DNA from 4 places in the Vallitalea okinawensis genome. Region 4 is predicted to be linked to each of the others. Evidence: predicted binding sites of a transcription regulator. Region 4 holds the regulator's gene; each other region holds the start of a gene.
What was found. Region 4 encodes Rex, which represses fermentation and respiration genes when NADH is low (regulators of the CRP and FNR family bind a similar motif). Its sites were predicted from a motif close to ATTGTTAANTANTTAACAAT; they were not measured.

Region 1: the regulator Rex is predicted to act here: its motif matches at 2,287-2,306, upstream of C1Y58_RS03035 (NAD(P)H-dependent oxidoreductase subunit E).
Region 2: the regulator Rex is predicted to act here: its motif matches at 2,887-2,906, upstream of gap (type I glyceraldehyde-3-phosphate dehydrogenase).
Region 3: the regulator Rex is predicted to act here: its motif matches at 2,107-2,126, upstream of C1Y58_RS25140 (CD0519/CD1768 family membrane protein).

The regions. Positions count from the first base shown of each region.
Region 1 covers NZ_PQDH01000001.1:651,624-655,815, reverse strand. Annotated here, with positions in the region: gene C1Y58_RS03045 (SpoIIE family protein phosphatase) at 1-197, opposite strand, end outside; gene C1Y58_RS03040 ([Fe-Fe] hydrogenase large subunit C-terminal domain-containing protein) at 197-1,897, opposite strand; gene C1Y58_RS03035 (NAD(P)H-dependent oxidoreductase subunit E) at 1,897-2,142, opposite strand; gene ligA (NAD-dependent DNA ligase LigA) at 2,615-4,192, shown strand, end outside.
Region 2 covers NZ_PQDH01000002.1:203,079-207,270, forward strand. Annotated here, with positions in the region: gene tpiA (triose-phosphate isomerase) at 1-366, opposite strand, end outside; gene C1Y58_RS06115 (phosphoglycerate kinase) at 397-1,593, opposite strand; gene gap (type I glyceraldehyde-3-phosphate dehydrogenase) at 1,737-2,723, opposite strand; gene C1Y58_RS06125 (sugar-binding transcriptional regulator) at 3,089-4,117, opposite strand.
Region 3 covers NZ_PQDH01000027.1:8,100-12,291, reverse strand. Annotated here, with positions in the region: gene C1Y58_RS25145 (C40 family peptidase) at 1-380, opposite strand, end outside; gene C1Y58_RS25140 (CD0519/CD1768 family membrane protein) at 862-2,064, opposite strand; gene C1Y58_RS25135 (thiamine pyrophosphate-dependent enzyme) at 2,399-4,192, opposite strand, start outside.
Region 4 covers NZ_PQDH01000001.1:262,133-266,324, reverse strand. Annotated here, with positions in the region: gene C1Y58_RS01445 (ABC-F family ATP-binding cassette domain-containing protein) at 1-1,510, opposite strand, end outside; gene C1Y58_RS01440 (redox-sensing transcriptional repressor Rex) at 1,887-2,582, shown strand; gene C1Y58_RS01435 (cell wall hydrolase) at 3,102-3,908, shown strand; gene C1Y58_RS01430 (YcdB/YcdC domain-containing protein) at 4,062-4,192, shown strand, end outside.

The DNA.
Region 1 (4,192 bases), 390 kb from region 4:
GCACCTTCCTTGAGCATTGTAGCAGCTATTTTAGATGTCATGGTTGCTAATATATTGGCTTTGACGCCACTACCTAATCCATCGGATAAAACAATAATAATGCTATCTTCGTTTTTAATTATTTCAACTTTATCTCCGCACAATTCTTCACCAAATTTATTGATGCTATTTGTAGCAATGTCTACAAAAGAGTTCATTATTTTATGTCACCTTCTTCACCAATAACAATCTGTTGCAATTTCATCAGGGTGATTTTGGTTTCGGCAGTGGTTTCACCTAATAACCCGGCAATTTCTTGGGCCACACGCATCTGCTTATCAATGACGTTTTGTGCAGCTGACAAGGTGTTCTTTTTTAACTTAGCCAGCTCATCATCCCGTTTGACTTGCTCAGTTAAGTTATGAAGGATCACTAAATAACTATTTTGCTCTTCAAGATAAATAATGTTTTCAATACAGACTAAACCGTATTTCAAGTATGAGACTTTTTTCCCTATTATGTGTTCTTTAGTTGACTTTACTAGTTTAAAATCTTCCCCATTAAGGAGCCTGCTTATGGGTTGTCCTTGGATAGTAGTAGAAGTCATAAAAATCTTTTTAGCAGCTGGGTTTAAGTGAATAATATTTAAATCCTTATCAAGCAAAAAGATAATATTTGGAGAATGTTCAAAAATAGTATTCGTTAAACTCTCAGCTTTCTCTCGCATGAAATGGATGCACATTTCCGGATGTGACATGCCTTCAAATACAGCACGGGCTTTTTCGATACAGGTATCGTATCCGCACGCTCCACAATTTAGCTCATCAGCCTTGCTGTATTTACCCATGGAGTGAAGTACTCTCTGAATTTCATCTTCAGATATCTCTGTTTTCGCAATAGGTTTGCTACTAAAAGGACGCTGATAGGTCTGAACACTGTTAGAAAGAGTAAGTGGGTTTTTACTTTTTCTGCGAGTTAGGTTCAATTGACGTACAAAGATTGATGATCCTTTTGCAGACTTAGGAAGTGCCGGTCCGCCTATACAACTTCCTATACATGCGTTAGCCTCTATGAAGGTACCGTTGATCTCACCTTTGCATAGAGAACTGAAAACAGATTTACACCCTTCTAAGCCAGAAACAGATAATGTTTCATAACCTAAGCTATTAATACAATCCTGAAGTCCGACAATGATACCTTCTTCCATGGGGTAAGATTGTCCAACTGATAGATGATTGCTTGCCTTTTCTCTTGATTCTTCCGTAACCACCACATTTTCTTGTTGAATCCAATTTTCAACTTCTTCAAATGTGAGAACAGCATCCAAAGTACCGATCTGTTTATAATAGAATGCTTCTTTTTTCTTTGCAATACAAGGACCAATAAATGTGATGAAAGCATCTTCACCATATTTTTTTCTTAACATTTTACTGTGAATTGCCATTGGCGATTCAATGGGCAGTAAATATTGCAAGAGTTCCGGATAATAAACTTCAATCATTGTAGTAATAGCAGGGCAACACGATGTTATGTAGTTATCAAGTTTATGTTCTTTCATGTATGATGCATATTGTTGACTGACCGTTTCTGCACCAATAGCTGTTTCTTCGATATGGGAAAATCCTAGTGCCTTTAAGCTATTTATTAATGTTTGTGGGTTGTCATAAATAGCTAAGTAGGACGGCGCTATTGAGGCAATCAATTTTTTCTTTTTACGCATGCTTTGAATAACATCTAAATCAGATACCACATTTCGTGCATTCTGTGGACAAACTACAAAGCATTGCCCGCAAGCGATACAGCGATCTTTCATAATGGTGGCTTGATTGTCGATTAACTTGATAGCTTTAACATGGCAATTTTGTATGCACTTATAGCAGTTTTTACAGTTAGCTGATGAAAAGTCCATGATCTGCATTAGTCCAGTCTCCTTAATACTTCTTTATTAAAAAAGTCTTCAACGATATCTGGTGTAACAGAATGAATCTCATCATCTATTTTGACTGAAACTGCTTCTGTGCAATGACCTAAGCAAAAGGCGGCATTGATGGATATGGAGCCATCAAGTTTTTGGGCTTTAACTTGCTCCTGAAAACCATTAATCACATCGTAAGAACCTTTTAAATGACATGCACTGCCGATGCACACATAGATTGTTAACATTATAACCACTCCTTTTAAAAGTGAGATTAGATAGATAAACCAGCATCTATCTTTATATTACTAGCTTGATAAGGAATGACATATATGAGTTTACGAACTCACAACAAGATATTAACATTTTACCTCGCAAAACACAAGTGTTTAATTGTTAAAATATTATCAAAAAAATAATAGATTTTTTGTTACTATTTGTGGCAATACAGTTGAAAATGCATCATTTTAAGGCTTTGAAAATTTATTACAAACTGTAAATAAATACTGGACAAAGTGGTAAAAATAGGTTATAATAATGCTACAAAAGAAGAAGAAGTGGTTATGTTAATAGGGAAATACAGTAGGAATTGCTGTGTTTCCTTTTTTCTTGTTTTAAAATGATTTTGAGTATGATAAAATGATGTCATAAGTAACATAAGAAAAGAGTAATAGTGTTAATACTATTAACAATAGAAGTTAAAGAATAATGGGTGAGCAGATGAAAGATTATAATCGAATAAAAGAACTAGTAAAAATAATTAATGAAGCCAACAAGGCTTATTATCAAGCCAATAAAGAAATAATGACTAATTTTGAATACGACGAGTTATACGATGAGCTTGTCAAATTGGAAGATGAATCGGGTATTGTATTAGCTAATAGTCCAACCAGAAAAGTTGGGTATGAAATATTGAGTTCATTACCTAAATATAAGCATGAGCAAAGAATGTTATCTCTTGATAAAACAAAGGAAACAAGTAAACTAAAGAGTTGGCTTGGAAGTCACGAAGGTATTTTATCATGGAAATTAGACGGATTAACCATCGTTTTAACATATGAGAATGGAGAATTAGTACGTGCAGTCACCCGGGGTAATGGTGAAGTTGGAGAGGTAGTTACCAATAACGCAAAAGTCTTTGAAAATATTCCCCTTAGAATACCTTTTAAAGAATCTCTGATGATTCGTGGTGAAGCGGTTATCAAGTATTCAGATTTCAAGCGCATTAATGAAAAGTTGGACCCTGAGGAGCAATATAAAAATCCAAGAAATCTATGCAGCGGTACTGTTAGACAACTTAACAATGAGATTACAGCAGGGCGGTCTGTTAACTTTTTTGCTTTTACGGTTGTCCAATCTATAGGAAAAGAGTTTGACGATCTTAAAGTTAATCAGTTGAAATGGTTAAATCAACTAGGTTTTGATACTGTAGAATATGAAATTGTTACAAGCGAGTCAGTAGAAGAGGTTGTTAACGGATTTGCTGATATAATTGTGGATAATGATTTTGCATCCGATGGACTTGTTTTAACCTTTAACGAAATAGCTTATTCTGAAAGCTTAGGCTCAACATCAAAATTCCCAAGGCATTCCATTGCATATAAATGGAGCGATGAACTCAAAGAAACGAATTTAAGAGAGATCAAGTGGAATACTTCTCGTACAGGTCTTATTAACCCTATCGCAATTTTTGATCCTGTTGAGTTAGAAGGAACAACTGTATCAAGAGCAAGCCTTCATAATGTGAGCATATTAGAAGCGTTGGAGCTTGGTAAAGGTGATACGATTACTGTTTACAAAGCTAATATGATCATACCTCAAGTGGGAGAGAACTTAACCAAGAGCGGTATTGATAAGTTACCTGAGAATTGTCCAGCTTGTGGTGGCGATACAGAAGTCAAAGTCATCAACAGTGTCAAAGAGCTGTTCTGTACAAACCCAAACTGTAGTGCAAAACTTTTAAAAGCATTTAGTCATTTTGTTGGTAGAGATGCTATGAATATCGAAGGTCTATCCGAAGCTACCCTAGATAAATTCATTGACAAGGAATTTATTAAGAACTTTGGTGATTTGTATCGATTAGAAAAGTATGAAACTGAGATTATTGAAATGGAAGGCTTCGGTAGAAAGTCCTACGACAATCTCATGAAGTCCATAGAGAAATCCAAAACCATGGAGTTGGCAAATTTCATTTATGCACTAGGGATTCAAAATGTGGGTTTATCCAATGCTAGATTACTGTGCAAGAATTATAAAAATGATTTTAATATAATTAGACAAGCTACAGTAGATGAATTA
Region 2 (4,192 bases), on a different contig from region 4:
TGGAACTAAACCATGTTCAATAGCCTTTAATACTTTTTTGTTAACAGTTTCATCCATTTCACCAAAGTATTCTCTTCTTTCAGAGTGTCCAAGCACTACATAGTTAACACCACATTCTTTAAGCATAGCAGGTGCAATTTCACCTGTGTAAGCACCACTTTCTTCAAAATGCATGTTTTGAGCACCAATTTCAATGTTTGTACCTTTAGCAGCTTCAACCGCTAACAATAATGATACATATGGTGGGCAAAATACCACATCTACTTCTTCGTTCTTTACTAAAGGCTTTAACTCTTCGATTAACGCTAAAGCTTCCTTAGGTGTTTTATTCATTTTCCAGTTACCTGCAATGATCTTTTTGCGCATTGTATTCCCTCCTATTATTAACAACGTTACCTATTTATCGTTAGCTGCTGCTACCCCTGGTAATTCTTTACCTTCTAAGAACTCTAATGATGCTCCACCACCTGTAGAGATGTGTGTCATCTTATCACCGAATCCTAAGATATTAACAGCTGCAGCAGAATCTCCACCACCAATGATTGTAGTAGCATCTGTTTCAGCTAAAGCTTTAGCTACTGCAATTGTACCATGAGCAAAGTTTTCAAATTCAAAAACACCCATTGGTCCATTCCAAACAACAGTTTTAGCATCTTTAACAGCATTAGCATATAACTCCATAGATTTAGGTCCAATATCAAATCCAGACCAACTTTCTGGAATGCCTGCCTCAGCAGTTACAACTTGGCTTTCTGTATCATTCTTGAACTCTTTACCAATAACATGATCAACAGGTAATAAGAAATTAACACCTTTTTCTTCCGCCTTCTTAATCATTTCAGCAGCATAGTCTAATTTCTCAGCTTCGAGTAATGAACTTCCTACTTCTAAACCTTGAGCCTTTAAGAAAGTATAAGCCATACCTCCACCAATGATAATTGTATCTACTTTTTCTAATAAGTTATTGATAACATTAATTTTATCAGATACCTTTGCACCACCTAAGATCGCAACAAAAGGTCTTTCAGGATTGTTAACCGCATTACCTAAGAAGTTGATTTCTTTTTCCATTAAATAACCTACTACTGCTTCATCAACAAACTCAGTAACACCTACATTAGAACAGTGTGCTCTATGAGCAGTACCGAAAGCATCGTTAACAAACAACTCTGCTAAGGAAGCTAGTTCTTTAGAGAAAGCTTCACCATTTTTAGTTTCTTCTTTACGATAACGCGTATTTTCTAATAATACAACATCACCATCATTCATAGCTTCAACAGCTTTTTTAGCATTCTCACCAACAACAGTATCATCAGCTGCGAATACAACTTCTTTTTCTAATAATTCACTAAGTCTTTTAGCAACAGGTGCTAATGATAATTCTGGCTTAGCTTCACCTTTTGGTTTTCCTAAGTGAGAACATAAGATAACTTTTGCATTGCCTTCAATTAATTTTTTAATAGTTGGCAATGCAGCAACTAAACGATTTTCATCAGTAATAACGCCTTCTTTTAATGGTACATTAAAATCACAACGTACTAATACTCTTTTACTTTTTGGTTGTATATCTTCAACAGTTTTTTTATTTAACATATTATTTCTCCTTCCAACACGAATAGAGTCTTTTGTAAAGCCTACAAGAAAAGTGACTATAAAATAATAAAAAGGTCCGGTCCATAGCTTAACTACAAACCCGGACCTTTCTGGTCTGATTTAAATTGTATTAAATCTTATAATTATAATCTTTCAGCAACGTATTCTGTTAAGTCTATGATTCTGTTTGAGTAACCCCACTCATTGTCGTACCAAGATACAACTTTAACCATGTTGTCACCCATTACTAATGTAGATAAACCATCAACGATTGATGAACGTGAATCCATTCTATAATCGATAGATACTAATGGCTCTTCTGAGAAACCTAATACTTTGTCATCAGCAGCAGCTTTTAATGCAGCATTTACATCTTCAACTGTTACATCTTTACCTAATTCTACAGTTAAATCAACAACTGAAACTGTAGGAGAAGGAATACGCATAGCCATACCAGTTAATTTACCTTTTAAGCTTGGAATTACTTTAGCAACTGCTTCTGCAGCACCAGTAGTTGTAGGAATGATAGATTCAGCAGCAGCTCTTGCTCTTCTTAAGTCAGCATGTGGTGTATCTAAAATTCTTTGGTCATTTGTATATGAATGAACTGTAGTCATGATACCTTTTTTGATTTCGAATTTGTCATTTAATACTTTAGCGAAAGGCGCTAAACAGTTTGTAGTACAAGAAGCATTATCAATGATGTCATCGTTAGCAGCATCGTAATCAGCTTCGTTAACACCCATAACGATTGATTTTGTTCCTTTACCTGGTGCAGAAATGATAACTTTTTTAGCGCCAGCTTCGATGTGTAAAGCAGCTTTTTCTTTTTGTCTGAAAAGACCAGTTGATTCAATTACTACTTCAACACCTAATTCACCCCAAGGTAAATCAGCTGGGTTTCTTTCAGCTAAAACTTTGATTTCTTTACCATTTACAACTAATGCATCGTTTTTAACTTCAACAGTACCGTTGAATTTTCCGAAACATGAGTCATATTTAAGTAAGTGTGCTAATGTTTTAGAATCAGTTAAATCGTTGATAGCTACGACATCAAGACCTCTTTCCATAGCTATTTTGAATGCATTACGGCCAATACGACCAAAACCATTAATTGCGATTTTTGCCATTGTTAATTCCTCCTATGTTCTACTTTTAAGATATACATCTTAAGGATTATAGTTTATTATCCAGCTGTGATTACACAGCGAACTAACAGTGATAAGAAAACATCTCTAGATTAATTTTCCCATCTTAAATAAAATAATTCTAACAATATATACTGAACTTAATATTATTAAATACTTATAAATGTTCAATATATTTTCTTGATTTTATGTATAGGGACATTTTTTGACCCACTATGCAAATTCAGTCCCAATTCATAAGTCATTTATATTTTAAACGAAAACACGTCATTTTTCAAGCCTTTTATCATAAAATTAATAACAAAAAAAATGAAATAAATAGAAAAAGATGAGGCATATTGACCTCATCACGAATTGCATATAGCTATTATTTCTTTTGCAGCACCTTCATCTATGACTAGGACCCCACCTTTTAAGTACTTTTTCAAAGCCAAAATAGCCTTAGCTTTTGATGTACCTCCTGCTAATGCAATGGTTTTATGATCCTTTATCTTATCCAAATTAATTCCAATAGTTCTTGATCGATAAACAATTTGCCCCTGCTCATTGAAATAGTATCCAAAAGCCTCAGCTACAGCTTCTTTTCTTTTTAAGAAATCGATTAGGGTATCAGAAAGTTTTCTCTGATTAGCTAACTTAATAGCGTCACCTATCCCAAATACAATGGCATTTGGATTATTTAAATACCTTTTGATAGCATCAATTTCAGGTTCTTTTTGAACACTCTCCAAGGCTTTTCTACTGAGATGATCTGGTACATTCAATAGCTTATAACTCCCATTCAATTTCTTTGCCAAAGTTGAAGCTAAGATATTTGCTTGATATTCAACTCTAGTGCCTAATCCACCTCTTGCAGGTATTACCAAAATATCATGATTGCTATTCACATCTTCTTTACATTGTTCAACCATATGAGCAACAGTTGTTCCTCCAGTTATAGCAATGATATCATTATCCTTTAATGAATTTAATAAAACAGCTGCAGCTGCTTTCCCAATATCACCTTTGGCATCATCACTGATATCTGCATTCCCTTCAACAACGATAACCTTTACATCTTCTAGAAGATCTCTAAGCTTTGTTTCAAGATCTTTCATACCCTTTAAACTGCTGATGATTTCACTTAAGCCATCTAATAATTTTTCACCCTCACGAGTTATAGTCATACCTGATCCTGATACTTCTATAAATCCACCATCTTTTAGAAACTCTGTATCAGATCGCAGAATACGCTCAGGCAATTCTAAAGTAGTTGCAAGTTTTCTTCTACCAATAGGTTGATAACGTCCAACCCCTTTAAGAATTTCATATCGTCTTTCAAGTTCTATTACGCCATTTGGAACAATCTTTTTCAATAGCCCAAATATATCATGCATGCTACTCACCCACTTCTCCCAATTCCACACAACTCTCTATTATACATACCCTCTACACCTCAAATGATGAACGCC
Region 3 (4,192 bases), on a different contig from region 4:
ACAGACAAGACTTTTATCTCTTCAGCTCCTGGTATTGTTTCCATAATATTCTCTGTTTTCTGTTCAGGCTCACTGCGCAAATTCACATCTGCTTGTACCAATGCCGGTATTCCATTGAAGGTAACATAATCCTGAAACACATATGCTATTTCATCGTTATATTCAATCTCATAATAATCTCCGTCCACATCAAGTATATGTACTTGACTATCTGTCTCAAGCTGCGAGATGATATTACTAGAATTTTGAACCGGTGCTGTTCTTACATTAATTTGATCTACATTTACAGTCCCTACTACTGCAGCGTGAGCATTCATTGTATAAATCAAAGTACCTGCAATACAACAAAGGGTTTTAACATATTTTTTACGAAAACTCATTTTTTGTCCTCCAGAAGTCAGTTTATTGTGATACTAATCAATTATGTCAAACTTCTCTTTGGTTTATTATATACCTTTTTAAATAAGTTATTAATTAATTATTACATTCTTATTATATCCAGTTCATTTTTTAATGTCAAATCCACCGTGCGTCCCCAATATTACAAGCTTATTTCATTATCATGATATAGAGATCTTTTATTAATATATAATTAATATTTTATTAAATACTTATTAAATTATAGACTTGTCTATACTATTATATGCTATATTATTCCAAAAGTTTCTTGTATATTTCAAATAAACCCAAAAATGATTACCATTACTTTCCTTGTTGAATGTAATATATTTAATTTTTTCTTAATAGACTAAAGGAAGTCACATTAATAATCCAAAACCCAAGCTAAATCTTCATTTTTACGCACAAGAAAAGTAAAAAACTACTCACAATTGTGAGTAGTTCAATATATATTCCATTTCTTTAAATTATCGTGAATAAAACATAAAACCAATGGGCTGCAATTCCTGCCACTAAGCCCCCAATGGTATGACTTATAATAGCCTTACCTGTCAGTTCTCTACAGTCTAAGCTATCCATCATAGCAACATGAGTACTTAAGTAACCACTCCAACACATACCCATTGCTGTAAAGACAGCTATTTCGTTCCCACCTATTAAACCTTCTTCGAGTAAAGTAGGAACTAGCCCAATAGCCGCACCTACAGCCCCTAAAGATGTTATGGGTACTGCTATAGCTTCTGGACTCTGGAAACCAAAAAGTGGCTCCAAAATAAAATCAAGTTGATTAGCAATAGCAGGTAACAAACCAACTCCTTCATAAGCTACTCCGGTATATCCTTCAGGTGAAGGTCCATTCGTAAATAATAGAACAACTGTACATATAATAAGTACTCCTGGTATGATGCTTAATCCAATATCCACACCTGATTTACCACCTTCTAATAATGCAGCTAATAAACGTTGCCCAGTTGTACCTTCTCTTACTTTACGGTAAGTTAAAACATCATAGTCTACATCACTTTTAACAATAGGCTCGGCATCAACGCCATATACTTTCTTAGTAAATTGAAGCATAATACGAACACTGATAATACTACCCACAAAGGCACCTAGGTTACCAATTAAAGCTGGCATAACAAAACTTTCACCTATAGGTGATGCTTGAGCCATCATAAACGCTGTTACAACTAACCCCATACCAAAAGCTGTTCCTAAATTTGTTAAAGCAGGGAGTTGATATTGTTTAAAAAATTTCTTAAAACCATCTTCCTTAGCTAATGTAATAATAGCTGGGTTATCCGATAAATATGTTGTCACAATCCCTAATACTGATGCACCAGGCATGTTGTATAAAGGTTTCATAAATATGGACAAAATCTTATTAAGCATGGAGATGACTCCAAACTCGGTTAAGACAGAACCAATAGCACCTGCCAAAACAGCTATCCCCATAATGAAAAATACGGTATTCAACAATAAGTCGTGGGCAGTATTGATTAAGGTATTAAACATATTAACTAAACCCATAACTGAAATTAAATAACCAAAAAATAAACAGAAAATAATTATTGCAATAATTCCTTCAGTACTTACTGCTTTTTTAAGTCCATTTGTGCTAACTCTTTGATTTAGCTTCCTGGAAGTATTCTTCATAGTTTCCATGTAAATGCCCCCGATTTAAATTTTTCAAGCTAATTATAGGGCATTCTTAAATAAATGTAAATAACTTATTGATAAATAAAATTTTTTAAAGATTTTTAAAAAAAATCGTAAAATTTTATTGCAAAACATCTTTAAATTAATAACTTACTTAATGCTTTTAGGTAAGGCTAATGACCACATTCAAAACCTTTTCCAGATAGATACTCTTGTACTACTTTCATCATAAATTTTCAACTATATTTTTCAATATAAAAACCGACCTCCATCAGTTAGATTTTAGGCCTAACATCTGGGGGTCGATTCATTAACAGGTTCTTTTATCTATCACATTATCCTATAAGAATGGGCTATCGCTTTGAGCTTTAAGTCGACCCCAACGACGATCCACTTCTTCTTGGATACTTGTTAAAATACTTTCATTATCAGGTTTTAACAAGTGCTTTGTTCTACCCATCATGCTAAAGAAATCAGCAATAGGTATCTTTTTATTTTTTGCTTCTGGATTGTAAGTGATGTTTGTAATACCTCTTTCAATTTCATAAAGAGGATGGTAACAACTATCCACTCCTGCTTCAATAACACTACGCTCATAGCGAGGATTATCACCCCAGTTAAGAGGGCATGCTGATAGTGTTTTAATGAATGCTAGCCCATATTCATTAGCATACTTTTGAGCTTTAGCAGCTTTCTTAATGAAGTCCATAGGTATATGCTCGGATACAGTAGCTACATATGGAATATTCGTTGCTGCAAAAATCTGAGGTGTATCTTTGTGGAAGGTTATCTTACCAACTTGAGCCGGACCTACATGTGATGTAGATGTTTTAGCTCCCATAGGAGTCGTATAAGATTGTTGATAACCTGTATTCATATAACCACCATTATCATATTCCATAATGATCATTTTATGATTTCTTAATGCAGCACCAATAGCAGGTCCCATACCAATATCAAGCCCACCATCACCACTAACCATAACAAATGTAAACTCATCTGGAATCTCACCACGACGTTTCTTTTCTTCAAACATTTCAACAAGACCCGATAATGTAGCTGCACCATTTTGGAATAAGTTATGAATATAACTTACACGGAATGATGTTTTAGGATAGGCTGTTGTAACAACCATACCACAACCTGTTTGGAATAAAAGAACAACGTTTCCTTCAATACCTTTTAATAACAAGTTAACATTAACTGGAATACCACAACCAGGACAAGCTCCGTGACCGGCAACCCAGCGTTTTGGCATTTTAGTAGCATTCTTTATAATACCACCTTTTACTTTGAAGAGACCATTTTTATCATCCACTTCAACAGATGTAACTCCTGGACTTGCCTCTTCTTTAGAGATTGGTTTCATGTATTGAACTGGTTCATAACCTTCTTTACCTTTATATTGACCATAGTAATCAAACTTCTTATGCTCTTCCTTTTTGCCTTCTGCTATATCATAAGCTTTATTCAACATATGGATAGCATCTTCTTTATAGAAGTCTTTACCACTTAGACCATAAACTAATGAGTTGACTTCAATATCAGCCTTAAAATCGTGTAATGTAGCTTTTAACTCCAGTGACAAGTTACCACCACCTGCACCGTAACTATCTTGTCTATCAGCTACTACTATGGATTTAACATCTTTACAGATATTATAGAGACCTTCTTTATCCCATGGTCTTAATGCATTAATGGTGAATACACCAACTTTTTTACCTTCTTTTCTTAATTCATCAACTGCAATCTTTGCAGTATCATAGGATGAGCCAAGAATAAATAATGCCGCTTCAGCATCTTCCATTTCATGACCCTCAATTACTGTATACTGACGTCCAGAAATTTCTTCATATTCCTTGAATACACGTGGAATTACTTCTCTTGCTTCTTCCATTGCTAAATGCAGCTGGAACTTATTATTGATTAAATCTGGCTCATTCATATAAGAACCAATTGTAACTGGTTTGTCAGGATCTAATGCATGTGTATCTGCAACGTATTCTCCTAAGAAATCTCTTACATCTTCATCATTTGCGAATACATTAACTCTTCTCTTCTGATGAGAGGTAAAGAAACCATCGAAAGCTACTATTACTGGTAACTTAACTTCTTCAGCTATTTTCAGAGCCAT
Region 4 (4,192 bases):
TGATAAAATAACGGTCATGGGAGATGAAAAATAATGTTCCTTCATATTGACTTAACGCATTTTCTAATACTTCACGGGAGGTAATGTCGAGATGGTTCGTAGGTTCATCCATCAGAAGGAAATTAGCTTCTGATAGCATGATTTTAGAGAGACTAACACGACCCTTTTCTCCACCGCTCAAAGAGAGGATGGATTTGAAAACATCTTCACCAGTGAAAAGAAATGCTGCCAGCGTATTACGGATTTCACCGTTCGTCATTTTTGGATAAGTGTCCGATAATTCTTCAAAGATGGTTTTATCTTCAGATAAACTATCGTGTTCTTGATCATAATAGCCTATTTGAACACGACTCCCGTATGTTATTTGGCCAGTATCCACAGGCACATGCTTCATGATAATCTTAAATAAAGTTGTCTTTCCAATACCATTTGCACCGATTAGAGCAATCTTATCTCCACGCTTAATATCTAAATCTACATTATCGAAAAGTTGATGATCATAGCTTTTTGACAAATTCTCAGCAAACAAGACATCATTACCACTAACTTTCTTCGGCTGAAAAACTAAACGCATTTCATCATTGATATGTGTAGGCTTTTCCAAAAGCTCAACCTTATCTAAAGCCTTTTCACGACTCTTAGCTCGTTTGATAGACTTCTCACGGCTAAAAGAACGTAATTTAGCAATTACTGCCTCCTGCTGTTTGATATCCCGTTGTTGCTCTAAATAATGTTTATATTGTATATCACGATTGATTGCCTTCTGTTTAGCATAGAAACTATAATTACCTGAATAGACTTCAGACTTCTTGTTTTCTATTTCAATAACCTTACTAACAATCTTGTCCAAGAAATAACGATCATGGGAGATAATTAATAAAGTACCTTTATAATTTCTTAAATACTCTTCAAGCCAGGTTACGGCCTCAATATCCAGATGATTGGTTGGCTCATCCAGTAGTAAAACTTCTGGTTGCCGTAGGAGTAGCTTAGCTAAACAAACACGAGATTTTTGTCCGCCTGATAATGTGTTGATGGCTTTACCTAGCTCTTCGACAGTAAACCCCAAACCTTTTAGTACACCAGTGATCTGACTCTTGTAACCATAGCCATTCATGCTTTCAAATTGGTGTTGTAATTCAGAATACGTTAGCATTAACTGTTCTAAAGCTTCGCCATTGAGTTCATTCATTCTCGACTCTATTTCACGTAATTGAGTCTCAGTCTTAATGACGTCTTCAAAAACAGTCTCACATTCCTCATAGATGGAATGTGCCGATACTAAGTCTTGTTCTTGGGAAAGGTAACCTAATGAAGCATTTTGATAGAGGGTTATACGACCTTCATCGGCAGTGAGTTCTTTAGTAATAATGCGAAAAAGGGTCGTTTTTCCAGCGCCATTAATGCCTACCAAAGCGACCTTATCATATTGGTTTAAATGGAAAGTTACATTTGTTAAAATTTCATCAATTCCAAAGGATTTTTTTATATTTTTACATGAGAGTATCATGATAACCTCCTAAGTTCATTGGTATATACGTATTACACAAAAAATGTTGTGAGAAATTATATATTTAGTACAATGATTTAATATGTACTGCAGTAAATAAAATAATAAATATTGGAAAAAATACGTCTGATTACTAATTTATCATCGAATATTATTAGCATAATCCAATAACAGTGTCATATATTGTATACATTATACAATATAGCATTCTCATTTTACCTTTTTAATCATATCAAAATTTCTATATGATTAAAAGGCTTCATTTGAAAAATTTACACAGTAATGCTATAATAAATTTAATTAGAATAAGAATTTGCTTAGGGCGTAGGCAATTTCTTAGTTAGGTATGTGGTAGAAAATTAAATAGTCGTTATAGATGACTTATTTAATTTTTGATGGTGCCTTAGAAGGAGATGAAGGTATGGATTCTGATAAGAAGATATCAATCGCTGTCATTCGACGATTACCCAGATATTATCGTTATCTTGGCGATCTCTTATCAAAAGACGTTGTACGTATTTCTTCAAGAGAATTGAGTGAAAGAATGGGTATAACAGCATCACAAATTCGACAAGATCTTAATAATTTTGGTGGTTTTGGTCAACAAGGGTACGGATATAATGTAGAGTTTCTATATGAAGAAATAGGTAAAATTCTTGGTTTAGATAAAAATTATAGTGTCATTATAGTTGGTGCTGGTAATTTGGGTCAAGCATTAGCTAATTATGCAAAGTTTGATAAACGAGGATTTACTGTAAAAGGACTCTTCGATGTTAATCCTAGACTAGTGGGTATGAGTATTAGGGAGATTGAAATTAAAGATATTGATGAAATGGAGCAGTTTGTCCGAGAAAATGACATTGATATCGCAATTTTAACATTACCTAGGACAAAGGCTATATCTGTTGCAAATGATCTTGTTGATTGGGGGATCGAAGCAATATGGAATTTTGCTCCTATCGATTTAAATTTACCTGAACATGTTACAGTAGAGAATGTACATTTACTGGATAGTTTAATGACATTGTCCTATAATTTGAAAGAAAATAAAGCTAATAAAGAAGAAGAATAAGAGAAAAGCTGACTCATGTATATATTTGAGTCAGCTTTTTTAGGAATGTCAACTGGTAAAATTTGTACATTATACTGAAAAATGTTATAATATATATAAATTAGTCCTGTTTTAAAATCGTAGAAACCTTGATGTAAGCTAAATCACAGCCATTTTAGAGTTAGATTTTGTAAATATTGCATAAAAGCTAAGTGATAAAATAGTTAAGTTAAATAAAATATGTAAGTTATACCATGGGAAGTGTTCTAAACTATTAACAATTTTTATATAATTGTTAATAATATTTTAAATCTTTTTTATGAAATTTCAAAAAAATTTAATAAAAATGAATAAAACCCGTTGACATGTGGTAAAAATTTATATATAATCACTTAACTGAAAAGACATATCCTACAGATGTAAAAAAAGAGACTTATGTCTCGATTAAGCATATGTAGGAAATCATTTGTGAAAGGAACGTATCAAATTACTTTCTTACACAAAAATATTACAGTTGGTTATGAGAAAGGAGTAATCTCAATGAAAGCAAAGCAGAGCGAATGTATCTCTGATATCAAAAAGTATACATTCGACTCAGACAAAAACTGCTATAAGATGAAGAGATCAAAGAAACCACTTCTTATTGCAGGACTAATTGGCTTGGTATTAGTTGGATTATTTTCTATTGTGCTTTACAGTTACTATGAGCAAAATGCTATGGAGTATGCTTATTATGCTGTAATGGAAGATGAGATGAATAACACAGCAGTTTTAGAAAATATAAATGATTTAGAATTAACTTACAATGAAATAGAAGAGACCTATTACCAATTAGAAGATGATTTTGCAACGGATAATTCACCATTAATGACAGCTTCCGTTGCTCCAGTAGATAGTAGAAATCTATCTACGTCATCCAATTTAGAGCCTATCAATCAGACGGATGCGGAGTATTCATTTGTTAATTTTGACTTAACAGATGATGATTATGAATCACTTCTCCGTATAGTTGAAGCTGAGGCGACAGACGAAGATATAATCGGGAAAATACTTGTAGCAAACGTGGTTTTAAATCGTGTTCGTATCAGCCGTTTTCCTGGTACTGTTTTTGAAGTTGTTCACCAACCTGGTCAATTTTCACCACTTGATGATGGACGTTACTACACTGTACCAATAACTTCTTCTACTGTAGAAGCCGTTAATCGTGCATTAGCTGGTGAAGACTACTCAAATGGAGCATTGTTCTTTGTTGCAAAAGGATTAGCATCTACCTCTGCGGTAGCATGGTTTGATAACAACTTAACAGAAGTGTATAAACATGGCGTTCATACCTTCTATTCGTATTAAAAGCATGACTATACAAAGTAAGCAACTCGTAACTCGAGTTGCTTTTTTTTACATCTATATTTCAAAATAACAGACTCGGTTTACGGTTATGGATAATTATGGTATAATTGATGAAGTTTTGATTATAGGCATATGCCTTAAAAGGAGGACACTATGAAATATTTTAGAAAAATAACAAGCTGTTTCCTAACGACAGTGCTTTTGATGACTCCGTTGTTATCATTGAATGCAGCAAGCTCAACTGTAGTTAGCAACAAGGTAGTTATTACTCAGAATGAAAATCA